DNA from 3 places in the Neobacillus sp. MER 74 genome. Region 3 is predicted to be linked to each of the others. Evidence: predicted binding sites of a transcription regulator. Region 3 holds the regulator's gene; each other region holds the start of a gene.
The links. Region 3 encodes Rex, which represses fermentation and respiration genes when NADH is low (regulators of the CRP and FNR family bind a similar motif). Its sites were predicted from a motif close to TTGTGAAATATTTCACAA; they were not measured.
Positions count from the first base shown of each region.

Region 1: a site for Rex is predicted at 3,315-3,332, ahead of pflB (formate C-acetyltransferase). Genes of this name have one in related genera too.
Region 2: a site for Rex is predicted at 8,238-8,255, ahead of M3610_RS02870 (cytochrome c oxidase subunit 2A). Genes of this name have one in related genera too.

Region 1 is NZ_JAMAUV010000017.1:21,069-31,497, forward strand. It holds gene M3610_RS21125 (hypothetical protein) at 1-25, opposite strand, end outside; gene pflA (pyruvate formate-lyase-activating protein) at 201-953, opposite strand; gene pflB (formate C-acetyltransferase) at 1,011-3,236, opposite strand; gene M3610_RS21140 (cupredoxin domain-containing protein) at 3,571-4,020, opposite strand; gene mprF (bifunctional lysylphosphatidylglycerol flippase/synthetase MprF) at 4,303-6,831, shown strand; gene M3610_RS21150 (D-alanyl-D-alanine carboxypeptidase family protein) at 6,975-8,144, shown strand; gene M3610_RS21155 (YkuS family protein) at 8,296-8,538, opposite strand; gene M3610_RS21160 (YuzL family protein) at 8,641-8,772, shown strand; gene M3610_RS21165 (ABC-F family ATP-binding cassette domain-containing protein) at 8,812-10,429, opposite strand, start outside.
Region 2 is NZ_JAMAUV010000001.1:580,407-590,835, forward strand. It holds gene M3610_RS02820 (ABC transporter permease) at 1-490, opposite strand, end outside; gene M3610_RS02825 (ABC transporter ATP-binding protein) at 487-1,179, opposite strand; gene M3610_RS02830 (efflux RND transporter periplasmic adaptor subunit) at 1,176-2,297, opposite strand; gene yknW (YknW family membrane protein) at 2,297-2,968, opposite strand; gene M3610_RS02840 (hypothetical protein) at 3,147-3,350, shown strand; gene M3610_RS02845 (AI-2E family transporter) at 3,350-4,450, shown strand; gene M3610_RS02850 (hypothetical protein) at 4,542-5,099, opposite strand; gene M3610_RS02855 (SCO family protein) at 5,102-5,734, opposite strand; gene M3610_RS02860 (cbb3-type cytochrome c oxidase subunit I) at 5,854-7,533, opposite strand; gene M3610_RS02865 (cytochrome c oxidase subunit II) at 7,548-8,015, opposite strand; gene M3610_RS02870 (cytochrome c oxidase subunit 2A) at 8,028-8,177, opposite strand; gene cyoE (heme o synthase) at 8,373-9,317, opposite strand; gene M3610_RS02880 (2-hydroxyacid dehydrogenase) at 9,529-10,429, opposite strand, start outside.
Region 3 is NZ_JAMAUV010000030.1:3,683-14,111, forward strand. It holds gene M3610_RS25010 (ABC transporter ATP-binding protein) at 1-1,918, opposite strand, end outside; gene moaC (cyclic pyranopterin monophosphate synthase MoaC) at 2,096-2,593, shown strand; gene M3610_RS25020 (redox-sensing transcriptional repressor Rex) at 2,629-3,288, shown strand; gene M3610_RS25025 (sulfite exporter TauE/SafE family protein) at 3,495-4,247, shown strand; gene dcuS (DcuS/MalK family sensor histidine kinase) at 4,383-6,002, shown strand; gene M3610_RS25035 (response regulator) at 5,980-6,687, shown strand; gene M3610_RS25040 (2-hydroxycarboxylate transporter family protein) at 6,807-8,153, shown strand; gene M3610_RS25045 (NAD(P)-dependent malic enzyme) at 8,272-9,486, shown strand; gene M3610_RS25050 (YhbD family protein) at 9,666-10,289, shown strand; gene M3610_RS25055 (polymer-forming cytoskeletal protein) at 10,302-10,429, shown strand, end outside.

The DNA of each region.
Region 1 (10,429 bases), on a different contig from region 3:
AACTGTCGATAAGCAATTGAAACAAATATTATCACCTCACTTAAATGTCAATGATATGAGTATATAGGAGATAAGGTAAAGAATCAATTTAATACTTGCCAAAATGCCAGATTATGCAGATATTTACTTATTGGCCTATAGGATAAGTATTAAAGTTTCCAAATTATGCACAGTATCTAAAAACACTGATTCAAACCGAATCAGTGTTTTTGGATTGGTGCATTCCAGTGTGCAGTTATTTTTTTATAGGCAAACTCCACATTTTCCTCTGTGGGCGGCTCAATAGAATGGAGTTGATATTCATGTCCGAGTGCTTCCCACTTATAAACACCGAGTTTGTGATAGGGAAGAATTTCAATCTTTTGGACGTTATTAAGTGTCCCAATAAATTCACCAAGTTTTGTTAAATCATCAGGATCATCTGTTATCGTTGGAACGAGTACGTGGCGCACCCAGATAGGAACATGATGATTGGATAAGAATGTTGCAAATTCAAGAATATGGTCATTAGCCATTCCTGTTAATTGAATATGTTTTTTCCGGTTAATATGTTTCAGATCCAATAGGATTAAATCAGTATACTGAAGCAATTCCTCTAATTGGTCAACAAAAAGCTTTGAATGAGAGAAGCAGCCACCGGAAGAGTCAATGGTCGTATGAATCCCTTTCTTTTTACATTCCTTAAATAATTCTGTTAAGAAAGGGATTTGCAGCAAGGGTTCACCACCGCTCACTGTAATTCCACCACCAGAAGACTGAATAAAAGGCAGATAGGACATAAGATCATCCATGATATCGGAAACAGTCATTTCTTTGCCGCTGCCAATTTCCCACGTATCAGCATTATGGCAAAACTGGCACCGCAATAGGCAGCCTTGTGTAAAAATAACATAGCGGATACCTGGTCCGTCGACTGTACCTAATGTTTCGATTGAATGAATATTTCCGTTCATGTTAATGATCCCCCTTGGTTTACCAGGGACCTAATAAAAGGGCCCCGGTTGGCTTGATTATAGTGATTCGTGGAATGTTCGATTAATAACGTCTAACTGTTGTTCTTTTGTTAATTTAATGAAGTTAACTGCATATCCAGAAACACGGATTGTTAATTGTGGGTAAAGCTCTGGGTGTTCCATTGCATCAATTAATGTTTCGCGATTAAAGACGTTAACGTTTAAGTGATGACCTGATTTAATAGCATATCCATCTAGGATTGATACAAGGTTACGGGTTTGGCTTTCTTCCTCTTTACCTAATGCTTTAGGCACGATTGAGAAGGTATTTGAAATTCCATCCATCGCATAGTTGTATGGAAGCTTCGCAACTGAAGATAGTGAAGCTAGTGTTCCTTTTGTGTCACGGCCGTGCATCGGGTTAGCACCTGGTGCAAATGGTTCTCCCATACGACGTCCATCAGGTGTATTACCGGTTTTCTTTCCGTAGACTACGTTAGATGTAATCGTTAAGATTGATAGTGTGTGAACAGAATCACGGTAAGTTTGGTGCTTACGAAGTTTTTTCATAAAGGTTTTAAGCACTTCTACAGCAATCGCATCGACTCGGTCATCGTTGTTTCCGTATTTAGGGAAGTCCCCAGTTGTTTCGAAATCAACCGCCAGACCATTTTCATCACGGATTACCTTGACTTCACCGTATTTAATCGCACTTAGTGAATCAGCGACAACGGAAAGACCAGCGATACCTGTTGCCATCGTACGAAGAATCTTAGTGTCGTGTAAGGCCATTTCAATTCTTTCATAGCTGTATTTATCATGCATATAGTGAATGACATTTAAGGTGTTGATATAAAGACCAGCAAGCCATTCCATCACAAGATCGAATTTTTGCATGACTTCTTCATAGTTTAATACTTCAGATGTAATTGGCTGATATTGTGGTCCCACTTGAATTTTTAATTTTTCATCTACGCCGCCGTTAATAGCGTATAGGAGTGCTTTTGCAAGGTTAGCACGGGCACCAAAGAACTGCATTTGCTTACCAATTTCCATTGCTGAAACACAGCAAGCAATTCCATAGTCATCCCCATATTCTGGGCGCATAATATCGTCGTTTTCATATTGAATCGAGCTAGTTTTGATGGACATTTTCGCACAATATTTCTTAAAGTTTTCGGGTAACTGCGGTGACCATAAAACTGTTAAGTTTGGTTCTGGTGCAGCACCTAAGTTGTCTAATGTATGCAGGAAGCGGAATGAGTTTTTCGTTACTAGGGAACGACCATCATTTGCCATACCGCCGATTGATTCTGTTACCCATGTAGGGTCTCCACTGAATAATTCATTATAATCTGGTGTGCGGGCAAATTTTACAAGACGTAGCTTCATAATAAAGTGGTCGACTATTTCTTGTACTTCTTCTTCGGTTACTGTTCCGTTTTTCAAATCTCTTTCTACGTAAATATCTAGGAATGTTGACACGCGGCCAAGGCTCATCGCGGCACCGTTTTGTTCCTTAATCGCTGCTAAGTATCCAAAGTACACAAATTGGAATGCTTCAGCCGTATTTTTAGCTGGTTGACTAATATCAAATCCATAGCTGCTTGCCATTTCCTTTAGTTCTTTTAATGCACGAATTTGTTCAGCAAGTTCTTCACGAAGGCGCATATTATCTTCAGTCATTACCTTGCTAGTGTTCTTTTGGTCCTTTTGCTTTTCTTGGATTAAGAAATCAACACCGTAGAGAGCAACGCGGCGATAATCCCCAATAATGCGGCCGCGTCCATAAGCATCAGGAAGACCGGTAATAATTGCAGCTTTACGAGCAAGCATCATTTCATCTGTGTAGGCATCGAAAACACCTTGATTGTGAGTTTTACGGAACTCAGTAAAGATTTTTTCAATTTCAGGGTTTAATTGGTACCCATAAGCTTCACAAGCTGCTTTCGCCATACGGATCCCACCAAATGGCTGCATGGAACGATTAAACGGTTTATCGGTTTGTACACCAACAATTTTTTCAAGGTCTTCGTTAAGGTAACCAGGTCCATGGGAAGTTATTGTAGATACGGTTTCAGTGTCCATATCCAATACGCCGCCCTTTTCGCGCTCTTGTTTGGTTAATTCCATTACCTGTGCCCAAAGTTTAGTGGTAGCTTCTGTAGGACCTGCTAAAAATGAATCATCCCCTTCGAAAGGAGAAAAATTATTAAGGATAAAATCGCGAACGTTTACTTCTTTTGACCAAGCACCTTTTGTAAATCCAGTCCATTGTTCCATTAGTAATCACCTCATATTTTTTATAAAACAATATAACAGTTTGGTTGTTTCTTCTATAAATCGAGTATAACAGGTTTTTTGTGAAAAAAGGCACGTATATTAGTAACAATTGTTAACGTTTTGTGAAGTCCTATTTAAAGGGGATAATTAGTAATGTCATCAGATTGTTAATATAGTTTTATAGAATAAATTTCCAAACTGTACTATAATTATCTTCGTAAATTTCAAAACTGTTATATATGAAGAAATTTATAAAAACAAGGTGTTACCATTAAAAAAGATTGAAACAGCAGTTCTTTTATCATGAAAAAAAACAGGAGAAGAATCCCCTGTTTTAATCCACTACTATATAAGCAATCATTGGACCATTATGTGAGCGATCGGAATGGACTTCACAAATTAACCGATACGTACCTTCTTTTTCAAATTGTAAGGGAACAATTGTTTCTTCGCCCTTTTTGACGGTCCCTTTTATTTTAGTTCCTTCTATATAAAAGGGGTGCTCTTCACCGTTGATTCCGCTAATAAATAACCTTACTTTTTCACCTTTCTCTAAAAATACTGTCCCGGGATCCCAGCGATAAGCCTCCATTTCTTTTCCATTTTTCATTTTCGTACTGAATTCTGCAGTAACCATGTGAATTTCACGGATATCTTTCGATTGCTGATTAAAAACAGTTATATCCCCGGCTTTTAACATGAACCAGGCTGACAGGGAGAAAAGTACAACCCCTATTGCGACAAAGAATAGAAGTGTTTCCTTTTTAAAGACTAAAAATTTCATTTCGTACCCCCTCATAAATTTGTCCTACTTTATACTTATGCTAAGTGGGGGAGAAAACTTGTCTATTTTTTTGTGAGATTTGAGTTGTTTTGGTTAACACTTATACCTTCAAACATGGTTGAACATAAATAAAAATGTCTAGAATAAGAAGTAACACCCTATAGAGTGAGATAATTTTTCTTTGTTTTTCTATTAGAAAAGTTTATAGTAAAAACAGGAAATGTGTTTCTATGTAAATTAGATGTTGCTAATTAATTCGCAAATAATTAGGTGGTTAGCTTGTTGGGGATTAGAAAAGAAAGAATATTAAAGGCGCTAAAATTTATTTTTCCATTGTTACTGTTAATCTTTGCAATTGTCGAAATCAAAAAATTTACTCAAAACATAAATATGGACTTACTTAAGGAAGAACTAAGTCAACTTGATATGGGGCGCCTTCTATTTATAATATTTATCACCTTTATAGCTGTCTTACCCATGTTGCTTTACGATGTGGTTCTAGTACGAATATTAAAATTAAAAGTTCCAATCAGAGATTTATTAGAGCAATCATTTATTGCTAATTCGTTTTCAAATTTAATTGGCTTTGGTGGAATAATCGGGGCAATGTTACGGACGTATTTCTTTCATAAGCACGAACCGGACAAGCGCAAACTTTTAGGGGTTATTGCATCCGTATCATTATTTTATTTAACTGGTATTTCAGTGCTATCATGGATCGTCACAAACAATTTTCGTAACTTTCCGTTGTTTGTTGACACAAAATGGCTCTATTTTGCAGTTGTGGGTGTTGGTTTATATTTACCACTATTTTTATTTATACATATCTTAAAATCAAGAAAAGGAAGTCCATCGCTAGTTAGTGCCAATAGTACCTTGAAGCTAATTATGATATCCATTATCGAATGGTTTGCAGTATTTTTAGCCATTTGGATTTTATGCCGGACTCTAGGAATTTCTATCTCTGCAGCAAATCTTTTTCCTGTTTATATTGTAGCTGCATGTGCCGGTATTATTAGTATGATCCCAGGCGGCTTAGGTTCTTTTGATTTGGTATTTATTTGGGGGATGCAAGATTTACATTTCTCTGAAGAAAAGGTACTTGTATTATTACTATTTTATCGGGTTGGCTATTACTTTCTCCCATTTTTTATTAGCCTAGTTTTCTTTATTAAGCTTTATTGGAAAAAATGGAATCAAACTTGGAATGATCTTCCTAAAGCCGTGGTACAAAGATTAAGTCATGTCATTTTAACCATGCTGATTTTCCTTTCTGGTCTAATCCTGCTGTTATCAGCTAGTGTGCCTGGAATTATGTCCCGGTTAAAGGTTGCACAAGAACTTTTATCCTTTCCAATTATTAATGTTTCGCACCAATTATCTGTTGCCGCTGGATTTTTACTATTAGGTTTATCCCGGGGAATTGAGTATAGTGTTAAGCGAGCGTACGAGCTAACGATGTTCGCTTTAATACTGGCCGCATTGTTCTCTATCTTTAAAGGAATTGATTATGAAGAAGCGATCTTTTTAATTATTGTCGCCTTGTTGCTCCGGATGTCAAAGGGTCAATTTTATCGAGAGAGTTATGTGTTAACTTGGGGAAAAACGATTTTTGATATAATAATTATTCTTGTAATTACATCAATGTATCTCATAATTGGTTATCTGAATTTACCGATTTCTAAAATAGAAATACCACCCAAACTTTTACCCTATGTAATAGTTGATTATCACGATTTATTTATGAGTGCAGCAATTGGGCTTGTTATCGCTCTATTCATTCTTATGTTTGGATATTTAATCAGTTTGCCGAAAAGTTGGATTTTAGAGCGATCTGAAAACCGTGAAAAAGATATTGTTGACCATTTATCGAAGTATCAAGGTAAGGTGTTATCGCATTTAATCTTTTTACATGATAAATTTATATTTTGGAACAGTAAAAAGAATGTATTAATTTCCTTTCAGCAATTTGCAGACAAGCTGGTCATTCTTGGAGATCCCATAGGGGAAAAAGACGAAATATCAAATGCAATAGAGGAGTTTCAGGAAATTGCTGATTTACATGGCTATACGCCTGTTTTTTATCAAGTTAGTGATGATATGCTTCCTTATCTGCATGGGCATGGTTTTGCTTTTTTTAAGTTAGGTGAAGAGGCATTTGTAGATTTGAAATACTTTTCCTTATCAGGATCCAAAATGAAAGGGTTGCGTGCATTACGAAATAAATTTGTTCGTGCTGATTATTCATACGAGATGATAACCCCTCCACATTCAATAGACCTTTTAGAAGAATTAAGAGAGATATCTAATGAATGGCTGCAAGGAAGAGAGGAAAAAGGTTTTTCACTAGGTTTCTTTTCTGAGGATTATTTAAATAAGGCACCAATTGCGATTGTAAGAAATGAACAAAAGCAGATTCTTGGTTTTATGAGCATTATGCATGTATATGATGATTATCAAACGATTTCTGTTGATTTAATGAGGTTTAAACCAGAAGCCGCATCAGGTGCAATTGATTTTCTTTTTTTGTGTTTATTTGATTGGGCAAAAGAACAAGGGTATGCTCGTTTCAATATGGGCATGGCACCATTGGCAAATGTAGGACTCTCAAGATTCTCATTTTTAAGCGAGAAAATTGCTGCGCAAATTTTCCTGCATGGCCATTTTTTTTACCACTTCCAAGGTCTGCGTAAATTTAAAGAAAAATATACAAACATTTGGGAACCCAAATACTTGGCATACCGGAGAAAATCATCATTACCGATGATCATGTCGCAAATTACTATGCTTATATCAAAAAAAAGAAACTAGTCCAATTTTCGGTTGGTGTGATACCAGCCGATTTTTCTATTTCTGTAATTGATTCCCAATAGATATCCTAATTTAATCTATTATTTTGCAATACAATCTGTTAAGATTTAATAGGAAATAATGTAAAAGTTGGGTGTTATTTAATGAAAAAATTTGTATCCGTTATCTTTGTAATCCTACTTGTTTGTTCGAACCATTTAAGCCCGATAGCTGCTAATAATGGACAACCTAACCTAAAAAGTAAAGGGGCTATACTTTTAGATTCTGATACGGGTGCTGTTCTGTATGCAAAAAATGCAGATAAAAAGATGTACCCTGCAAGTCTAACAAAAATAGCCACAGCAATTTATGCGATTGAAAAGGGCAATTTGAATAGCATGGTTACGGTTAGTGCCAATGCTGTGAGGCAAGATGGAACAAGGGTTTATTTAGAAGAAGGGGAAAAGATCACTTTAAAGCAATTGATCCAGGGAATGTTAGTTAATTCAGGTAATGATGCAGCTGTAGCCATTGCAGAACACATAGATGGAAATGTCGAACAGTTTGCTGTGCATTTGAATAACTATTTAAAAACAACTATAGGTGTTAACCACACCCATTTTATCAATCCCAATGGTTTGTTTGATAAGAACCATTATACCACGGCAAGGGATATGGGAATTATAACTAATTATGCGATCAAGAATCCTGTCTTTGCAGAAATCTTTGGAACGAAAGTGCTAAAGTGGAACGGGAAATCATGGAAAACGAATATCCTGACCCACCATAAAATGCTGAAAGGGGAGTTTGCCTACCCAGGAGTAACTGGGGGGAAAACAGGATATACAGTTAAAGCAAAACAAACATTGGCTACTACTGCAGCTAATCCGAAAATAAGGCTGACTGTTGTGGTTCTAAACTCTGAACTGCCAAGAGATAAATATGATGATACGGCCAGCTTGTTTAATTATGGATTTAAAAACTTTCAACATGTAACACTATTGCAAAGTGATATTTATAAATTAGACAATAAAGAATACTTCCCGGAAAAAAATACCTTAATTACAGAATCCACCAAAGGAAGTACAAGGGTATTAAATAATCAGGGAGTACTTGCTATTAAAAGTAATATTAATGGACAAGTAGTTCAGTTCGTTCCACTTAAATTCAAAGAACCAGTTCCTGTTAAGGTTGAAGTGAAAAATGAAACATCCTCTAAAAAGAAACAAAAAGAAAAGCAGTTATCCAATATTAATCTCATATATGGTGTAATAATTATTGCATTAATAGGGATTATAATTGGTTTTAAAAATAAACTTACTAGGAAATTTTAGAAAAATGAAAAAGCTATGATAAGTGAGGCCTTATCATGGCTTATTTTTGTGTAATATTGTTGCGAATAGCATTATAGCAAATAGAATTATACATAAAAGATGAAAACAAAAAAGACTAAAGTAAACCCTTTAGTCTTTGAATTTGGATCAATTATTGTAGTCTGCTTTCAACTTGTTGACATACTTCGTCAGCGGATAGTCCGTTTGCATCGATAACAGAACCCTTTGTACTGGTATCCTGCATACCCATTACATTTGAATCTAGTCCTGTAACAACACAACAATCGCAATTCTGGGCGTCCGACTCCTGCTTTAATTCAACTACATCATGTCCCTTTTCACGCAGAACTTGTTGAACTTGTGTAAGAGATTGTTCTACACCAATTTTTGCCATACAAAACACCTCCTCTTCTAGTTTATCTTGCCTCAGTTTATCTGAATTATTCGGAATAACTAGCATTAATCCTCCAAAAACTAATAGGGGAGGTGTACAAATATGGGAAAACGTAAAAAGGATCCATCAACGATAGGCTTGGCTTCCTCTCAAGTGGAGGGACAAGGAACAACAACAACTGAGACAGGTTCTAGAACAGAACCTTCATCTAGAAGAAAACAAAAGAGAAGCTAATGAAAAAGGGTCACCTCAATCGAGGTGACCCTTTTATCCCTATTTATACATTTCAACTACTTGTTTTTGAATTTCATCATTTTCTAAATATTCATCATAGCTCATTTGTTTATCCATTAAGCCATTTGGGGTTAATTCAAAAATTCGATTAGCAATTGTTTGTATAAACTGATGGTCATGAGAAGCGAAGAGCAATGAACCTTTAAAATTAATTAATCCGTTATTCAATGCTGTGATTGATTCTAAGTCTAAATGGTTGGTTGGTTCATCTAATAAAAGAACATTTGCGCCGTTTAACATCATTTTAGAAAGCATGCAGCGAACCTTTTCTCCTCCGGAAAGGACACTAGCCTTTTTAAGCACCTCTTCACCAGAGAAAAGCATTCTACCTAAAAATCCACGTAAAAAGCTTTCACTGTCATCTTTAGGTGAGAATTGACGGAGCCAATCCACGAGATTTAAGTCGCTGTTTTCAAAGTACTCAGAGTTATCCTTAGGGAAATAAGCTTGTGAAGTGGTAATTCCCCATTTAAAGGTACCACTGTCTGCTTCCATTTCACCCATTAGAATTTTAAAAAGGGTTGTTTTTGCAAGTTCGTTTGTACCAACAAGAGCAATTTTATCCCCCTTATTTACAAAGAAACTGATATTATCTAGGACCTTAACCCCATCAATGGTTTTTGTTAATCCTTCGACATGTAATAAATCATTTCCGATTTCGCGGTCTGGTGTAAAGCCAACAAACGGGTACCGGCGCGAGGAAGGCCTGATATCATCGAGAGTGATTTTGTCCAGTAACTTTTTCCTTGAAGTTGCTTGTTTAGATTTAGATGCATTTGCACTAAATCGTGCGATGAAAGCTTGCAATTCTTTAATCTTTTCTTCTTTCTTCTTGTTAGCGTCGGAAGTTAACTTGGATGCTAATTGGCTTGATTCATACCAAAAATCGTAGTTACCCACGTAGATTTGAATTTTACCAAAGTCAAGATCAGCGATATGTGTACATACCTTATTTAAAAAATGACGATCATGGGAAACAACAATTACAGTATTTTCAAAGTTAATTAAGAATTCCTCAAGCCATTGGATTGCTTTAATGTCCAAGTGGTTTGTTGGTTCGTCCAGTAGTAAAACGTCAGGTCTGCCGAATAAAGCCTGTGCAAGCAACACCTTCACTTTTTCAGAACCTGTCAATTCCGCCATTGTTTTATAATGAAGATCTTCTCCAATACCAAGACCTTTTAAAAGGATGGCCGCTTCAGGTTCAGCTTCCCAGCCGTTTAATTCGGCGAATTCGCCTTCAAGTTCAGCGGCTTTCATACCGTCTTCATCTGTAAAGTTTTCCTTCATATAGATTGCATCTTTTTCTTGCATGACTTCATACAGGCGCGTATGACCCATGATAACCGTCTTTAAGACCTCATACTCTTCATATTCGAAATGGTTTTGTTTTAACACAGCCATCCGTTCATTAGGTCCGAGCTGAACAGTTCCTGATTGTGCTTCAATTTCACCAGATAGAATTTTTAAAAAGGTTGATTTTCCTGCACCATTGGCACCGATTAGTCCGTAGCAGTTCCCAGGTGTAAATTTAATATTTACATCTTCAAATAATTTTCGGTCTCCATATCGTAAACCTACGTTACTTACAGTAATC
Region 2 (10,429 bases), on a different contig from region 3:
GTTCCTCTTGCAATTTATTACTGATTAATGCTGCACGGCGGCCGCCAAGAAAATCAGAGGTTGACAAGCTCCTTCCCTTTGCAACTTTCAACTCATTTAATTTTATATAGGCCTGATTAATTCCAGTTGAAGAGGCATCCACGGAATCTTTTTGAAATTTAACAGAAGACAATTGGGTGCTTGACGCAACAACACTTTTAATTTCCGTAATTTGTTCCAACGCTCTGATATCTTCCTGATTGAAGGGAGCTTGCTGAAATATATTGGGGTTCGCACGTATTTCTTCATCGGAAGGCTGATAAAATAACTCAATCGTATTCCCGGGCCCAGTAATTTGTGATTTCAGCATCGCTTCCCCGCCCTGTCCGATGGCTACGACGATAATAACAGCTCCCACCCCAATAATAATCCCAAGCATTGTTAGAATACTCCGCATTTTATGGGCCTTTAGTGAGCTTAATGCCATAATAAGATTTTCCATAAAACTCATCCTGCCGGCCCCCTAACACCATCAAAAGGCGACTGAATCATTCCATCCCTAACCATAATTGTTCTGTTCGCGTATTCAGCCACTTCTGATTCATGGGTAACAATAATAATCGTTACTCCTTCATTATTCAGTTCACTAAATTGTTCCATAATGTCCTTGCTTGTTTTTGAATCAAGGGCACCTGTGGGTTCATCCGCTAGAATAATCTTTGGTGTATTGACAATAGCTCTCGCTATGGCAACACGTTGCTTCTGTCCTCCAGATAGAGCATTAGGCAGATGGTTCATGCGGTCGGCAAGACCTACTTTCATTAATGCCTCTTCTGCACGAGCCTGGCGCTCTTTTTTGGAGATTCCTGCATAAATCATTGGTAATTCAACGTTTTTTAAGGCCGTCAAGCGCGGGAGCAAATGAAACTGCTGAAAGACAAAGCCAATCGATTGATTTCTAACCCTGGCCAATTCCTTGTCATTATAATGAGAGACATTTTCCCCGCCAAGATAATACTCACCCTCTGTCGGTTTATCCAAACAACCAATAATATTCATTAAGGTTGACTTTCCTGAGCCAGATGGACCCATGATGGCAGCAAATTCACCTTTATGAATGGATAGACTAATACCATTTAGGACAGGTACACTTTCTTTTCCCAACAAAAACGATCTTGAGATGGATTCTAGCTGGATCATTTAACGGTCACATCCAACCCATCTTTTAGTTTGTCAGGTCCATTAATGATGACTTTGTCTCCTTTTGTAACACCTTCAACGATTTCAATCTTCTTTCCTGATGTAATGCCAGTTTTGACATTTTGTTTTTGCGCTTTTCCATCCTTTACGAGATATACAAAGGGCTGATCCCCCTCATCAAATAACGCATCGAGCGGCAGGACCATCGCTGTCTTTTTATCTGTTTCTATCTCCATAATGACTTGGAAGCCTGGTTTCAACGTTTTTGTATCACCGGAAATCTTTACTGTGACAGGATACTGCACAGCCTGTGTACCATTTTGCAAACTCGCTTGGTTCTGCTCTGGCAAAATAGATGTCTTCGTGATTTCACCCAGCCACTCTTTGCCCGGCAATGCCTCTGATTTGATGATCACTCTTTGACCCTTGTTAACTTTAAGAGTATCGTATTCGGACAGTAGTCCTGATGCTGTCATCCCTGCTAATTTCCCAATATGTATAATAGGTTCGCTTGTTGCATCAAGTGATGTTGCTGGCTTTTTGGCTGTCAAAACAATTCCAGCCATTGTACTCTTAATCTCTAAATCATCCTGGCGTTTACTAATCAAGTCTTTTTGAAGTTCTGTTTGCTTAAGTTCGATGTTAGCTAGTTCCTTTTCCATCTCCAGCTGTTCAAATTCAGGAGAAAGCTGCTTTTTCGCTTCCTTTTTTCCAACCTGCTCACCTAAGGTCTTTTCTTTGTCTTCAAGTTGCTCCAATTTCTTATCGATTTGGTTTATTTTTAAATTAGCGGATTCGACCGCTAATTTATTCTGCTCAATCTCCAACTCAAGCTGTGGATTTTCTATTTGAGCCAAGACAGCACCTTTCTTGACTGTCTCTCCTTCCTTGACGAGCAGCTTCTTGATATCCCCTTTGTCTGGTGTCGCATAGACCATTTGTTCTTGAGGAAGCTTTACTGTTCCAGGAATCATTAATAGAGAGGAGATTTCTTCTTGGCTGATTTCCGTGGTCTTAACGGAATGCCCCTTTGCAAGGACCTGCCGGTAGACACTTACAGAAATCATTATGATAATTAATAATATTACACTAATGCTAATCCAAATTTTCTTCTTCATTATAGCTTCGGCGCTCCCTGTAAAAGAGTACCGACCAAAGCAAAGCCAATACTAACTACGAAGAAAATCACCGCAATTGTCCATGCCAGCCCTTTAGAAATTTGCGCTGTTTTATGAAGTCCCAAGGCAGTCAATATAGCAGACCAGATTCCAAATACTTCGATGGAACCTAAAACACCAGCTTTATCCTGATTGAGAAGCCCTGCCAAACTAGTAATATATATTTCTGGATCCCCGCCGATGGCATATCTGATTCCCATATTCAATATAAGTCCTGCTGCACCAATAATCATGATAAAAGTATTCATAGATAATAATTGTTTAAAAGAAACAGTGGAACTAGCAATCTTGACAATCGCTAATTGAATAGCATTGCTCACTAAAACACCAATAATAGGCGTAATGATGCCCGTAACTAATACTGTTACTTTTGTTATGGTTAACACCAAATCAACTTGATCTTCAGGCACTCCTTGAGCAATTAAAGTAGCAGCGTCTAGTGATAGAGCCATAAACGCCATACCAATGGCATAAAGGATACTAATAATAGTTAATGGTACCCAAATTTTCGGACTTTGCTTAATTCGCTCAAACTGCACTCCAGGACTCGTAAACATTCCTAATAACTTAGGACTCTCTTTTTGTATATTTACTTCTGTTTGCAATTCCAAATCCAACACCCCTTCTCTCCTCTTATGTAAATTATTCCATTTAAGTATACGACAAACTAAGCCGAAAGTTTCATTTTTTTTAATATCCCCATCTGGTGCCTGACACCAAAAGTAATACTATTATTTGTCTTCTATTCCAAGTTTTTGATATAATTTTAGTTAAACTAATTGAAAGGCTGTGTTAAACGTTAATGTTGATTTTAGCACTCTGTTGATTGGAGTGGAAGGCGCGAAGACTCCTGCGGGAGTACGGGGCAGGGGAGACCCCGCAGGCGCTGTAAGCGCCGAGGAGGCTCCCCGCAACGCCTGCGGAAAGCGAAGCGCCTGGAACGGAAATCAACAGACAAGTTTAACACAGCCAATTGAAAAAAGGGGAAAATAATGTCAAAAAGAAAATTCCAATATGGGTTAATCCAAATCCTTCTAATATTAACCATCATCTTTGTTTCAACAAAGATTTCATTTTTATTTATGCCGATCGGTATCTTTTTCTCTACTCTTTTTTTCCCAATTCTGATAACCGGATTTCTCTTTTTCTTACTAAATCCAATCGTTAATTTTCTTCAGCGCCAAAAAGTGCCAAGAATTCTTGCCATCCTAATAATTTATGTAGTGTTTATTGGTATTCTTGTTTTAGCGATTGGCAACTTGGTTCCTGCCATCACAGAGCAATTTACCGCACTTGCTAATGCACTTCCTGATTATGCCAACAAAACCTTGCAGTATTTTGATAAGCTTTCACGAAGTTCCGAATTCAAATGGATCATGGAGGAGCAAAATGATCTTTTGGAAACCGGTAAAGAAAAACTGATTGCCTATGCGAATACCTTGCCGGATAGGATCACTGGCGGTATTTCCAATATCCTTGGTGTGTTTGCCAATATTGCTGTCATCCTAGCTACCGTTCCGTTTTTACTGTTCTATATGTTTAAGGACGGACATAAGTTCCCTAAGGCTGTAACTAAATTCCTTCCTGTATCATATCGGGAAGCAGGATTGCTTATGTTGAAAGAGACGGGTGAAACACTTTCCTCCTATATACAAGGGCAAGTTATTGTTGCCCTATCAGTAGGAATACTTGCTTTTATTGGCTACCTGATTATCGATCTGCCATTTGCACTAGTTATGGCCGTAATTGTTGCGTTTACCAACATCATTCCATATGTCGGCCCCATTCTTGGCGGTGCACCCGCTGTAATTGTAGCTTTATTTGATTCACCCACAAAAGCTTTATTAGTTATTTTAATTATTGTGATAGCCCAGCAGGTGGAAGGGAATGTATTATCTCCGCTCATTCTTGGAAAATCACTTGATACCCACCCCGCGACAATCATTATCGTCTTGCTCGCTGCCGGAAATTTAGCTGGTATCTTGGGAATGGTTTTGGCAGTACCGTTTTATGCCGTAGTCAAGACCATTGTTTTAAATGTAATCAAGTTTCTGAAGGCTCGAAAGAGGGCAACCATAACAAACGAACCTTAGGATTCTTTAATAAATATCTAATTCAAAAAACTGTTAGGATCTTGGTTCCTAACAGTTTTTTATGTTTTTATGCTGGAAATCACAAAATACATTACTCGTATTTCTTAGGATCGACAAAAGCCTTATAGAGCAAATAAATGACCATACAGATTGCAGTTGTAATAAATCCCCAGCCTAGAGTAATTTGTTCAATAATTAAATAGTTGTTACATAATTGCACGGGGGAATATATATATAACCACCCCATTGCGGAAAACATGATAATAAAATAATAAAAAGTGATATGTTTACCAACAGGTCTAAGTTTTTTCCAGCTATCCCTTAGTGGGATCCCTGCCAATATAGGTAAACTAGTAAATTTAAACACTTCCATACTCTGTAAAGTTAATGCTTCATCCATTGACCTTGGCAGTGTCCAATAAGCGACGATGATGATAAACAATATGATTCCTGGTATTCCATTTCCGTTCCATTTTTCAAAAAATCGTGGGAATCGTAGTTGAAAAATACGGGCAAGGAGAAATCCGGTGAAAATTAACAGCGGCATTTGCATATGCATGTGAATAATCATGACAGATTCCATTAAGTTTGCCACAGGAGGCAGTGCAAGGAATAGGAGGATCAATAAGCCATATAGTGATTGCTTCATAACTATTCCCCCGCTTCCATGTCAAGAATCCCTGTAAGCCTTTTAGCAGCTTCATCCGTTTTTTTGTAGTCTAAAACATCTAGAAGTCTGCCTTTTTTATCAACAATATAAAAAGCTGAATTATGGGCAAAATTACCGTATTCATCGGGAATGACAATCACACCAAATGCTTTTAACAATGCATCTAATTCTGTTTTATTTGCAATTCTTGCCATCCTCCATGTTTCACCGTCACTATTAAAATAGCCTCTATATTTTTCCAACGTGGCTGGGTCATCCCTAGAAGGATCGAAGCTGATACTTAAAAAGACAATATCTTTGCCCATATATTTGCTTGGTACCTTATCATAAACTTTCGACATATTCATTTCTAATTGAGGACAAACCGTTGTACAGGACGTATACAAAAAGGTAATAAATACATATTTGCCTTCAAATTCAGAAATAGAATATTCCCTCCCTTTGCTGTCTTCTAAGGTTACATTAGGGAATTGGGGTTTATCGTCAATTAGTTCTTTTACCCGCGCAGTTTCTGCCGTGAAAGCTGTGAAACCATCTGTTCCGAAATAAAACAATGCACAGCCAAATAAGATAACAAGCAAACATGCAAATGTATGATGTCTATTTTTGATCATGAAGATCACTTCCTACATCTATTTTTTGAAGTGGAAAGAGATAGCCTTAGCCACCCGAGCTATCTCTCTCATTGAAAACCTTCCAGATAAAGCGCCTACTGGCTTTTAGCTTTTCGTAATCACCATGTTTTAAACGGTGGTGACCCCGGAGGGGCATTGACGATAAATTCCGTTAATGGGATAACATAGGCCATGGCTACAACTAATAGCATAACAACAATCCAAAGGCCCCAACGCTCTGTCCAGTATGGTGTTTTGGTTGCATTTTCTTCCTCTTCCGCAATCGGAAATTCTGTTTCACCTTTTGGCGCAAAGAACATCATATTGACAACAGCATACACTTGAAGAATAACACCGATAATTAATAGTGTTCCTCCCACAGCTAAGCACATTAAATACGGGTCCCAGCTTAATGCTGTTGCATTATCGCCGTAGGTTGTATAGGATGTTCTTCGAGGAGAACCAAGTAATCCAACCCAATGCATAGCACCTGACATAAATATCATACCAATTGTCCAGATCCAAGTTTGTATTACGCCTAATCTATTTATTTGTGGAGTTAGAACACGTTTTGAAATATAAGGAACTAACCAATAACTAATTCCAAAGAAAGTCATTACCACCGACATTCCGAGTGTTAAATGGAAATGCCCAACAATCCACATGGTATTATGAACAACTTGGTCTAGCTGGTTTGTACTTTGGGCAATCCCGCCTGCACCTGCTGGAATAAAGGCGACCATAGCAATAAATGGTGCTAGGAAACGAACATCCCCCCATGGCATTTTCTTATACCAGCCAATTAGACCTTTTCCACCTTGTTTCCTGGCAGTCCGCTCAAATACAGCAAACATAGCGAATGCGGTCATTAATGATGGGAAACCAATCGCCAAACTCATAAATACATGCATAAATTTAACTGCTTCAGAAATTCCGGGGTCAATAATCTGATGATGGAATCCACCAGTGATGTTCATTACAACTAAGGCAATAATAACCACACGGGTTAAGGTATCACTCCACCGTCTCCCACCGATAATTTTTGGTACAACAACATACCATGCAGACACGGCCGTTAAATACCAAATATTAACCAGCGTGTGTCCAAACGCCCAAAATAGTGTCCGAGCAACCATGACATTAATTGTTTCAACCCACCCAAAGGCCCATGGAATAATGGTTAAAACTTCAATTGCAACTGGAATTAGAGCAAAGAACAAAAGGATAAACACACCGGTTGCAAAGTAAGCAAGAATAGGCACATGTTGACCTTTGTTGTTTTTTCTCCAATTAGCGACATTGATAAACGCCCCAATGCAGCACATCCAAACGCCTAGGGCAATGAATACTAACCCGATATAGAAAGCCGGATGTGCTGCCATCGGCGGATAAAATGTATACATAACTGATGCTTCGTTCATTAGAATTGGCACTATGCATAGAATAAAGCCGACAATCTTCATTCCAAAACCAATCCAAGCTATCTTCCTTACTTTCGGCAGCAGTCCTCCTAAAGTATGGGAAAGTGATGCATAAAAGTATCCAATCGTAAAGAAGGCAGTTAAGACAACAACTAATAATAAACCATGTGCTGTTAATACTTGATAATAGTTAAGCCATGATGGCAATTCTAGAAGTCCTGACCTATTTAGTCCTTGCAGCAGTCCTAATATTCCGCCTAAAAGTAGTGCTGTAAATGCTACAATGATATATGTTTTTGTTAAAACGGCATCTTCCTTACTGATTCCCATTACTTTATTTGCTTGATCTTTTAGTGTAGGTGATTTTGCTGTTTGCATTTTCTTTCCCCCCTTTATTTAACCGTAATCGTTGTACTCATTGCTTGGTGACCAGCCCCACAGTATTCGTTACATAACACTAAGTAAGTGCCTGGTTTATCAAACTTTTGGGTGATTTTTTGAATATGTCCCGGCATTACCATTGCATTCACGTTTGTTCCAGCTACCTCAAAGCCGTGGACCACATCTTTGGAGGTTAGTGTAAAATGCACTGTAGAACCAGCAGGAACTTCAAAATTACCTGGATTAAAGCTAAATACTTGTAAAGTCATCACAACTTCATATTCATTTTCACCAATTTTAGTAACACCTGGTTTATCGAATGGTGCGATTTGGTCCACTTTTTGTGGATCAATAATTTCCTTATTGCTTGGTGGAGCCATATCCAAGGCAAATGCTTGATAGCCTGTGATAAACATAAAAATCATGATTATCCCAAAACTTAAGGTCAGCCAAATTTTTTCATCAAGATGCATCTTCATTCCAAATCCCCCCTAAACTCTAGACATGTAAAGTCCATATAATAAGAAATACGTAAGTAGAATGACTACTCCCACAACACTTACGGAAATCCATGTTCCTTTTAACGGTGCTTCTTGAACTTCGCCTGCCTTCTTTTTGTTGTTTCCTTTTGCAGCTCCCATTCCGAATCATCCCCTTTGTGATTTTCATACTTATATCATAGTTGGGAACCATTCTCAGTGTAGTGAACCGCATCACACATCTTCCCATTTAAAAAAATAAATACGTTTAAAAGATCCGATTAATAAAAAAAAAGTCCAATCGATTGTAGGCATTGTATTTGCCTACAGCGATGAGACTTTTTCATATAATTTCTTTTACCGATGGAAGATCGGTAAGGTAACCACAATCATCATGAGGAAGATAATGGTTATATAATTAACTGAGTATAAGAAATTCACTTGGGCCCATTTATGGTTATCTTTGATAAAAAAACCGCTGATACTTACCACCAACCACCCTGCGTTTAGCAAAGCAGCTATGACCATAAAGGTTGTTCCAAGTGAATCTAAAAAGAATGGCAATGGAAACAAGCAAGCAATATACATGACCATTTGCCGTTTAGTCACGGAGAGTCCACGAACAACGGGAAGCATCGCCACCCCAGCCGCTTTATATTCTTTATATTTCTTAATGGCTATCGCAAAGGTATGCGGCATTTGAAAAATAAACAAGATTAAAAACAAGATCATTGGTACCTTTTGAAATCCAGGTGCGATTGCTGTCCAGCCAATTAAAGGTGTAACCGCACCAGACACACTGCCAATTATGGTATTAAAGGTATACTTTCGTTTCGACCACATGGTATAGGGAAAACAATAAGTAAACCATCCGACGAAACCATATAACGCAGCTTCGAATGTCGTAAACAGTAATAAAATAAACCCAACTACGGTAAGTGAAATTCCAATGATTAATACTTGCTTAAGTGAGAAATTCCCAGTCACCGTTGGACGATTCTTTGTACGATCCATTACTGTATCAATATCAACATCGTACCAGTTATTGAGCGCAAGTGCCCCGGCAATCACCATTGTACTTCCGAAAATAGTCAAAAGTAATAAATCCACATTACTTGAGAGAGGGACATCCGTAAAATATAAAGCTAACCAGAATCCTGCAAAAACCGGCAGGACATTAGCGGTTAAAACATTTGCTTTAAATAGTAACTTTAGATCAGTCATTAAACTAGATAGATTTCGTTGATTTACTATAATAGACCTTCCATCCTTCTGTAGAGAAGGTACCTCATTATTACTCATATAATATCCTCTCCTAAGAAGTAATTCTAAACAAATTTAATACTATCATACCATATTTAGATTATCATAATAATTGGTGTCAGGCACCCGAAAATGATTGTTGTATATTACCAATTGTCCGAAACCTGATGGATTTTTGAGGATGTTCCCCTCATCTTAGATAAAAAAGGCGTAGAGAATCACTTTTTTAATGATTCTTTACGCCTTTTATTTATCGGACTTCGCTTAGCACCTCTTGATTTATTAAGGAAGGCGGCTGTTTTCCCTGGAGACCAAGCACTAGATTTTCAGCTGCAAGTTTAGCCATTTTCAATCGTGTTTCATAGGTTGCGGAACCAATATGCGGCAATGTGACTACGTTATCCATTTTCAACAGCGGGTGATCTGGGTTTACTGGTTCTTGTGTATACACGTCAAGTCCTGCAGCTAAAATCTCTCCGTTTTGAAGAGCCCAAACTAAGGCATCCTCGTCTATCGTAGCCCCGCGCGAACCATTGACAAAAATGGCTGATTTCTTCATTAATTTAAATTCCTTTTCCCCGATGAGTTTAACAGTGTTTGGAGTTAGCGGCGTCATTAAGCAAATGAAATCAGCTTGCTGACAAATTTCTTCAAGTGAACAATAGGTTGCATGAAAGGTTTGTTCGGCTTCTGGATTTCGCGTCCGATTATGATACAAAATAGGCATATCAAAGCCAAAATGAGCCCGTTTGGCAATAGCCGAACCTACTCCTCCCATTCCGATAATTCCTAATGTCTTATGATGAACATCTACGCCAAATTGCTCTTCACTAATTTTCGATGTCCACTTCCCTGACTTGACCAACTGGTTTAATTCTGGCATTCTTCTTGCTGTTGCTAGTAATAAGCCAAAAATGGTATCGGCAACACTATCATATAAAACACCAGGTGTATTGGTTGCCATAATTTTTCGTTTTGTTATTTTCTCAAGATCTAAATTATCGTAGCCAACTGAAATATTGCTTATTACTTTTAGGTTAGGGGCCTGCTCTAAAAACTTCTCATCAATTTTTAAGCTCGAGCCTAGAATTCCTTCTGCATCCTTTAATTCTTGGTAAAATTCAGGAAGTGTGTTTGCATCTAAGTCTTCA
Region 3 (10,429 bases):
ACTCTGCCAATTCCGCCCATGCTTCCATTAGTTGCTCGAGTTCAGCCTTGGCTTTTTCATTTTTTATGTTGATTTCTAATACTCTTTCATGATTTTGAAAGATATCTGGATCACATAACTGCTGTTCGAATTCCTGAATTTGCTCTTCCAGTTCTTCAATTCTTTGTTCCACTTCTTCTAATTTCCGTTTTCGCTGACGTTCTTGTTTCTTGCTTTCCTTATCCTGTTGATAAGTATTTTTCTCAAATGCTTCCATTTGTGCAGACCCTTTTTGAATATCCGCCAGCGCCAGGGCAGCAAGCTCCTCCTGCTCCAATTTCTTCTCTACATAATAATCATAATCCCCTAAATACTCTGTACTGCCATGGCGGCTCAGTTCCAAGACCTTTGTGGCAATTCGGTTAATAAAGTACCTGTCATGGGAGACAAAAAGAATTGTGCCAGGGTAATCGATTAATGCATTCTCAAGAACTTCCTTGCTATCTAAATCCAAATGGTTGGTGGGCTCATCTAAAATTAGAACATTGGCTTTTTCCAACATAAGCTTAGCTAAAGCAAGTCGAGCTTTCTCCCCGCCGCTTAAAGTGGAGACAATTTTTAAGACATCATCACCGGAAAATAAGAAATTACCAAGAACCGTTCGAATCTCTTTTTCGTTTTTTAACGGGTAATCATCCCAGAGTTCATTCAAAACACGCTTATTGGAAGTTAATTCAGCCTGTTCCTGATCGTAATATCCGATGGAAAGGTTTGTTCCATAGAGAATGGTTCCGTCTAGGGCAGGAAGCTTTTTAATAATTGTTTTTAATAAGGTTGATTTACCAATTCCATTTGGGCCAACTAAGGCAATGCTTTCTCCTTTATAGGCACGAAATGAAATGGCTTCTGAGACCTTTTCGCCCTGATAACCGACAGCAAGGGAATCGACCGTTAACACGTCATTGCCGCTTTGTTTTTCAATTTCAAACGAGAAGTTTGCCGATTTTTCATCTCCTAAGGGGCGGTCCATCAGTTCCATCTTCTCTAACTTTTTGCGGCGGCTTTGGGCTCGTTTGGTCGTTGATGCACGTGCCAAATTCCGGTTGATAAAATCCTGAAGATCTGCCACCTCTTGCTGTTGCTTTTCAAAAAGCTTTAAATCACGCTCATAATTGGCCGCTTTTTGATCTAGGTAGGCACTATAGTTGCCTGTGAATCGTTGAATTTGCTTGCGGGACACTTCATATACCTGCGTAACCACCTTATCTAAAAAATAGCGGTCATGGGAAACAATCAAAATGGCCCCGTGATAACTTTGTAAATATTGCTCCAGCCAGGACAGGGTATCAATATCAAGATGGTTGGTCGGCTCGTCCAATATTAAGATATCAGGCTTAGTTAATAGCAGTTTACCAAGGGCAAGACGCGTTTTCTGTCCGCCGCTTAAACTTGATATCATCAAGGATTTATCAGGGAAATTTAACCCATGGAGTACAGAACGGAGCTCTGCCTCGTATTGATATCCACCCTGCTCCTTAAATTTCACTTGAAGATGGTCGTACTCTTTTAGGATTCTCTCGTATCTTCCAGTATCATCAAATACATTAGGATCGGCCATTTGCTCTTCAAGGGCCCGAAGTGACTTTTCCATTAAACGCAGCGGTTCAAATACAGTCAACATCTCGTCCCATATCGACAAAGTGGACTCTAAACCAGTATTTTGGGCTAAATAGCCAATCATTACTTCTTTTGGTTTGATGATTTCACCGCCATCATGTGACAAGTGGCCAGCAATAATCTTCAATAATGTTGATTTTCCTGCCCCGTTGCGACCAACTAGAGCCACACGGTCTCGAGTTTGTAATTCTAATTTAATATTCGATAAAATTAGGTCAGCACCATAATATTTTTGTAGTTGATTAACCTGTAACAAAATCATTCTTTTTCACCTCTATTACATAGGTTTAGTGTACCTTATTCCCCGTATATCGGCAATAAACTGAGGCGCAGATTAGGTGGATGAAGGTGTTAAATCGGCAAAAACCTTGAATTTCGTTCAAAGTTTCACAGACAGATAAGGAAAAATAGTGTATGATTTGAAGGGAGGATTATTTATATGGCAGAATTAACGCATTTTAATGAAGAAGGCCGAGCAAAAATGGTCGATGTCAGTGATAAGCCAGAAACAGCACGGACGGCACTTGCTCATTCCAGTATTACAGTTAGGAAAGAAATTTACGATAGAATTACGAATCACGCGATAAAAAAAGGTGATGTCTTAGCAGTGGCACAGGTAGCTGCGGTCATGGCAGCAAAGAAGACGTGGGATTTGATTCCGATGTGTCATCCGATCCCCTTAACGGGGGTTAATATATCTTTTTCCTGGGAGCAGGACACAGAAGAGAATTATCGCTTAAATATATCGGCAGCCGTTAAAACCAAGGGGAATACAGGTGTAGAAATGGAAGCGTTAACAGCTGCGTCAGCATGCGCTTTAACGGTTTATGATATGTGTAAAGCTGTTGATAAAGGTATGGTGATTGGCCCTACATATCTTGTCGAAAAAACAGGCGGTAAAAATGGTGATTTTAAGAGAAACGAAAAAGTTAAATGATTTTTAACTAAATTATCCATGGGGTGTGGGAGATTATGAGTAATGAAACAATGAAAATACCACAGGCGACAGCCAAACGGCTGCCCCTTTATTACCGATTTCTTAAAAACCTGCATTCTTCCGGTAAGCAAAGGGTTTCATCAGCCGAACTAAGTGAAGCCGTAAAGGTCGACTCAGCCACGATTCGCCGCGATTTTTCTTATTTCGGAGCTTTAGGAAAAAAAGGTTATGGGTATAATGTCAATTATTTGATTTCCTTCTTTCGTAAAACCTTGGACCAGGATGAATTAACAAAGGTTGCTTTAATAGGGGTAGGGAATCTGGGCACAGCATTTTTAAACTATAATTTTTTAAAGAATAATAACACGAAAATAGAATGTGCCTTTGATGTGGATCCAGAAAAAATGGGAACGAAAATTCGCGAGGTCCCGGTTTATCAAATGGATGAATTGGAGAAGGTTTTATCTGAGGGAGGTATATCCGTTGCGATATTAACGGTTCCAGCCCCAGTTGCACAGATGATTACTGATCGACTTGTGAGTGCAAATATAAAGGGAATATTAAACTTTACGCCAGCACGCTTAAATGTTCCCCCGCAAATTAGAGTCCATCATATTGACTTAGCAGTGGAACTGCAATCGCTTGTTTATTTTTTAAAGCATTATCCGACGGTGGAATTAGAGGAAGAAGAATAGTAATTTAGTTAAGAGCTTTTCACAACATTTGTGGAGAGCTCTTTTGTATGCTTCATACCCTGCTTTTTTTAATTACATAATCTATCAAAATACTGAGGGCTGGACTAAGATGTAGGTAGTTTATTTGCAAGCGATTACTATCGGGATTATAGATCACACATTCCCTAGAGTGACATCTAGGGTTTTTGCAATTGGAGGGGATGAAGTTGGCGGTCGTGCTGACTATGTTTGTACTTGGGGTATTATTAGGATTTGTCGGAGCAGGAGGTTCTGGCTTTATTATTGCCATTTTAACAGTGGTTTTTGGAGTTCCCATCCATGTCGCTTTAGGGACATCTTTAGCTGCCATGGTGTTTACTACCTTGTCAGGTGCGTACAGTCATTTTCGACAAGGAAATATTTCGATTAAAACGGGTCTAATTGTCGGAGGCTTTGGGTCGATTGCTTCCTATTTTGGTTCAAAGCTAGCTGGTTTGATTCCCATCCATTCCTTGCATTGGTTAACCGCAGGGATGTTGTTTCTATCCGCTTTGATCTTGGTCGTACGATTGTTTATCGTTCAAAAAATTAAGGCAAACTATAAAAAAGACGAACCGAGCAACCTTCTTCTCATTAAGAAAGCAGCGCTAGTCGGTTTGGTTACCGGGTTGTTGTCTGGGACATTTGGGATTGGTGCTGCACCGTTCATTCAAATCGGACTGCTTTTAATCTTGGGACTTACGCTTAAACAATCTGTGGGTACAACCATGCTTGTTATTCTGCCCATCGCTTTAGCAGGGGGAGCTGGCTATTATTTTCAAGGATACTTGAACTTCCCATTGTTATTTGAAGTGGTGGCAGGAACCATGATTGGTTCTTATGTCGGGGCCAAGTTTACGGACTTTGCACCTCAGCCCGTGTTAAAAAGTGCGATGGTCCTGACCCCTATTTTAGCAGGAGCCATATTACTGATAAGTTAAAGAAAGCTTCCAATGCTGCAAAGTTCTGTCATAGCAAGCTTTGCAGCTTTTTTGCGTTTACTTACCTGAATGATTACATTGTCATCAAGGGATGATCAAGATGGTGCCTGACACCCGGCACAGCTGGAGGGAAATATGAGAAGGGGCAGATGGAGTTTAAAATCAGTAATTATTGTATTCGTTTGTGTAGTGGTTACTTTTTCGCTGTTGATAACGGATTTACTTATAAGTTCCAGAATTGCTTCAGAGACGGAAAAGAATCAGGCGGAGCAAGCAAGAAGTGTAGCTCGCATGGTTGCACATAGTCCGCTTGTGATTGAGGCGATGAGTGGGAAACGCGATGAAAAGGACATTCAAAGCTATGCAAATGAAATGAGGAAAGTTACAAATGTTTACTTTATTGTCGTGATGGATATGAATGCCATTCGAAAATCCCACCCCGACAGTAATAAAATAGGGTTGCCATTCAGGGGTGGAGATGAAGGACCTGTTTTAAAAGGAAGAGAGCATGCGTCAATATCAAAGGGATCGCTGGGACCTTCATTACGCTCTTTTACACCCATTAAGGACGAAAAAGGGAAACAAATCGGGGCAGTGGCCGTTGGGATTTCGCTGGATAATGTGGAAAAGGCCGTCAAAAAGAGCCGAACTGGGATCTATATTGGAACCCTGATCGGTCTATTAATCGGTGTTCTTGGGGCTGTTATTTTAGCTAGATATATCAAAAAAATCTTACTTGGGCTTGAGCCGTTTGCGATCGCAAAATTATTAGAAGAAAGAAGCGCTATGCTTCAATCCGTCAGAGAAGGAATTGTCGCGGTTGATCAAGAGTCAAAGATAACACTTGTCAACCGAGCTGCTTTAAAGATGTTTCACAAGGCAGGACTGCCGGATAATCCGATGGGGGTAAATATAGAAAGGTATTTGTCTACCACGCGCTTAAAAGATCTCTTACAAACGGGTAAAGCTGAATTGGATGAAGAACAGAATTTAAATGGAATGACCATTTTAACTAATCGAGTCCCTGTTATTGTTGGGAATAAGGTCGTAGGGGCCATTGCAACTTTTCGCGATAAAACAGAAATACAAGTACTCGCCGAAGAACTGACTGGAGTGAGAACTTACGCCGATGCACTTCGAGCCCAGGCACACGAATATATGAATAAGCTTCATGTTATTTTAGGGATGGTCCATACAGGGTATTATGAAAAAGTTGTTGAATACATCAATGAAACGGTTAATCATCGCAATAACGAAATTGGCTTTGTGACCAAAAAAATAAAGGACCCTGTATTAGCAGGCTTTTTAATTGGAAAGTTAAGTTATGCAAGGGAATCGGGGACAGAGTTATCAGTTTTGTGTGAACAACCAATTCCTCAACCCGAGGATTCTGATATAACACATGAACTGATTACGATTTTAGGTAATTTAATTGATAATGCGATTATGGCTGTGAGCGGTTGTCCACTCAAAAAAGTAACAGTTTCCCTTGATTATGCAGATGATATTTTAACAATTGAAGTAAAAGATACCGGAAAAGGGATGAGTGAAGAAATACAAAACCAAATTTTCAACAAAGGATTCTCCACAAAAGGCGAAAATAGAGGATTAGGATTGTATCTCGTTTCGCAGGCGGTTAAAAAGTTGGACGGGGATTTAATTCTATCATCAAAGCCTGAAAAAGGGACCGTTTTCGCCGTGTATATACCATATGATGGGGAGGGGGACAGAAATGATCCGAGTGATGATCGTTGATGACGATCCAATGGTGGCTGAATTCAATAAACGCTATCTTGAGCAGGTCCCTGGATTTAAATTGATGGCAATGGCTGCATCTGTAGATGAGGCGATTATGAAATTGGAAAAGCTAGAAATAGATCTTATCTTGCTTGATATATTTATGCCGGGGAAACTAGGTTTAGAGCTGTTAACCTACCTCCGCGAAAATGAGAAAGAGACCGATGTAATTATTATTTCAGCAGCGTCAGACATGGAGCGGATTAAAAAAGCCTTGAGGTACGGAGCTGTAGATTATTTAATTAAACCTTTTGAATTTGACCGATTTAGCAGAGCGTTAGTTGACTATAAGAACCAAACAGAGATTATTCAGACACAACATGTAATTAATCAAGACGTACTGGACCAGCAGATCCTGCACCGAGAGGAAAAGTCTCTTATCGAAGACCTCCCGAAAGGATTGACAAAAGACACCTTAAAACAAATTTGGGAAGCCATTCAGGAATTAAAAAATGCTCCGTTTTCAACAGAGGACGTTGTAAAGGTGGTCGGCATTTCTCGGGTATCGGTTCGTAAGTATTTAAACTTTTTAAAGGAAATCGGAATTCTTGATGTGAAGGTAATTTACGGTACCGTCGGCAGACCTGTATACCAGCATGAATATAATCAAATGAAAGAACATCTAATCAAAGCCTTTTTGTAAGCAGCCGAAAACTGCTTACTTTTTTTATTTACAAAAATCTTATTAAATTTACATAAACTATGAAAGCGTTTCAATCGGGAATATGATAGAGACATAAATTTAATAGGGGGATGGAATTTATGGAACCAGTTAGAAAATTGCAACCGCTTACGGTTGTTTCAGGGGAAAAGGAAGAAAAGAAAGGTTTTTTAGGTAAAATTGGCAGTATGAAGATAGGGGTTATTCCACTGCCGCTTTATATCGTTATCGCAGCTGTTGTCTACTTTTCAGCTGTCTATAAATTGCTTCCAGCTGACATGATTGGCGGCTTTGCCATCATTATTGTTATGGGGATTTTACTTGGTGACCTTGGTATGAAGATTCCGGTCTTGAAGGATATTGGCGGTCCGGCAATTCTAGCACTGTTGGTCCCATCTATATTAGTCTATTTTAGTGTGATTAACACAACTGGAATGAATGCGGTTACGCAATTAATGAAAACATCAAATTTCCTTTATCTATATATCTCTGTTTTAGTAGTCGGAAGTATTCTTGGGATGAATCGGAGAGTCTTAATTCAAGGTTTCACACGAATGTTTATCCCGCTTATTTTTGGAACCATTGCTTCTGTTATCGTAGGGGTTCTTGTTGGATTGCTTTTTGGTTATGACATGAAACACACCTTATTCTATATTGTGGTTCCCATTATTGGTGGAGGAATCGGAGAAGGGATTTTACCCCTTTCATTAGGCTACGCGGAGGTTCTCGGAAAATCCTCAGAAACATTTGTAGGGCAATTAATCCCAGCTGCGGTTATTGGAAATATTGTTGCGATCGTTTGTGCAGGTATTTTATCGCGGTTAGGTGAGAAAAAGAAGCATCTTACGGGTAATGGCGTAATAGTGAAAACAAAAGGCGGCGACGGAATCACAGAAGCCGCAACGATTGATAAGCCGGTTGATTTCCCACTTATGGGTGCAGGATTGTTAATAGCATGTAGTTTCTTTATCTTAGGTGGACTTGGAAATAAATTTCTTGGAATTCCTGGACCAGTGTTAATGATTATTGCAGCAGCAGTAGTAAAAAGTATTAAGGTAATGCCAGCTAAAATGGAACAAGGTGCGTATCACTTATATAAATTTGTATCATCAAGTTTAACATGGCCATTAATGGTTGGTTTAGGGATGCTTTATATTCCGCTTAAGGATGTAGTTAAGATCGTAACACCTGGATATGCGGTTGTTTGTGCTTCTGTTGTAGTCGCAATGATTACTACGGGTTACTTTGTAGGAAAATTGATGAAGATGTATCCTGTTGACTCAGCAATTGTTACAGGCTGTCATAGTGGTTTAGGAGGTACGGGGGATGTCGCGATTCTTTCGGCATCTAATCGGATGTCATTAATGCCATTTGCCCAAGTTTCCACAAGAATTGGCGGCGCATCCACCGTTATATTGGCAATTCTTTTACTGAAATTATTAAGTTAGTAATTCCTCAAAAGGGCTGTGACTATCTGTCACGGCTCGACTTTTTAAATAATAGATTTGATTTTCGTCACCCAGATTAACATCTTGACTTAGGTTAGAGCAAAAGGAGAAGGTTGGAATGAATGAAAGAATGATCAAAGAAGAGGCCGTGCTGCTTCACAAAAAACTTGCCGGGAAAATTAGTATCGTCAGTAAGGTAGAAGTTAACAATGCAGATGATTTAAGTTTAGCCTATACACCAGGTGTAGCGGAACCATGTAAGATTATTGCCAAAAATAGTGAGGCTTCTTTTGAGCATACAGGTCGTGGCAATTTAGTAGCTGTTGTCACAGATGGAACAGCGGTCTTAGGGTTAGGAGATATTGGTCCCGAAGCAGCAATGCCGGTAATGGAGGGGAAGGCAGTTTTATTTAAACAATTCGCAGGGATTGATGCTTATCCGCTCTGCTTGGGAACAAAAAATGTCGATGAAATAGTCAATATCATCAAAGCATTAGAGCCAACGTTCGGCGGAATCAATTTGGAGGATATTGCTGCTCCAAGATGTTTTGAAATTGAAGAACGCTTAAAAAAGGAATTAAACATTCCTGTGTTTCATGATGACCAGCATGGGACAGCGATTGTCGTACTGGCGGGCCTTTTAAATGCACTTAGAATTGTTAAGAAAAGTATCTATAGGGTAAAGGTAGTTATCAATGGCGCAGGTTCTGCTGGGATTGCGATTGCCAAGCTTTTATTAACTGCCGGCTTTAAGGATATTACGTTAGTAAGCTTGGAAGGCATTGTTTGCCCAGGTGAAATGTGGATGAACGATCGGCAGGCAGAAATAGCAGAGAAAACAAACCTGCGCAGGATACAGGGCACCTTACAAGATGCTATTAAAGATACGGATGTTTTTATCGGAGTCTCAGGGCCAAAGGCTTTAACTGGGGAAATGGTCGGAACAATGAATAAAGATTCAATCGTTTTTGCAATGGCAAACCCGGTACCAGAAATCTATCCTGAGGAGGCTATAGCAGCCGGTGCAGCAGTAGTTGGAACAGGCCGTTCTGATTATCCTAATCAGGTAAATAATGTACTCGCTTTTCCAGGGATCTTCCGCGGAGCTCTTGATGTAAGGGCGACCGATATCACAGAGGAGATGAAGCTTGCCGCCGCCTACGCCATTTCAAGACTTGTATCGGATGAAGAACTTTCACCGCAGTATATTATTCCAAACGCCTTGGATTCACGTGTAGGGGAAAGAGTTGCCGCCGCCGTTTCGAACGCAGCCATTGAAGAGGGAGTAGCTAGAAAAGGAACAAGTAGCAAAAAACTAGTAGAAATCATTTAGAAATCCAATTCAACCCATTGGCGGTGTTAGAAGAGAATAAGTTTCATAAGGTCTTTCACGGTAATCAACGTGAAGGGCTTTTTTTTGGTGAAAATAATTAGGACAGCCTAATATTTACATTTGCACTTTACAAGCGTAACAGTGTTATGTTACATTGTTTGTGGAAAGGGGTTTTTAGTATGAGTGAGGAGTTAATCTCAAAGAAAGACCTATTAGAATTAGCAGGAATATCCTATGGACAGCTATATAGATGGAAACGAAAGGACTTAATCCCGGAAGAATGGTTTGTGCGCAAGTCTACGTTTACAGGTCAAGAAACATTTTTTCCTAAGGAGAAGATCCTTGAAAGAATCGAAAAAATCCAAACAATGAAGGAAAACTTATCCTTAGATGAACTAGCAGATATGTTCTCACCTAATGTAGCAAACTTAAATTATAACAAGGATGAATTAATAAAACGTAACATTGTTTCGACAGCGGTTGTCGATTTTTACTTAGAACAGGAAAACGGTAGTTTGGAATTTAATTTTACAAGGATGCTGGAAGTGTTTGTTTTAGACAAATTGCTTCAATCGGGAGAAATAAACCTAGAGGAAGGGAAAATGGTCTTGCAGGTGTTAAAGGACCATACAGCATTAATGAAGCAAAAAAGCTGTGAGTTAGTGATTACCCGAAAGTTGGGAATGTCATCATGTCTATTACTCGTAAATGCAGAAGAATTTCACTTTGAACGTGGTACGAAGGTAGTCACTGTCCTTTCACTGATGAAGTGCATGGAAGAGATTAAAGCGAAATTATTATAAAGGAGACTGACGATGGATACGAAAAGCAGAGGAGACTTGGTGATTAATGGCTTCGGTGCGTCCAACGGGGGGCAGTTCCGCATAGTTACATTAAATGGCAGAGGGACGATTAACAGCGATTTAGAATGTCTGGAACTTGA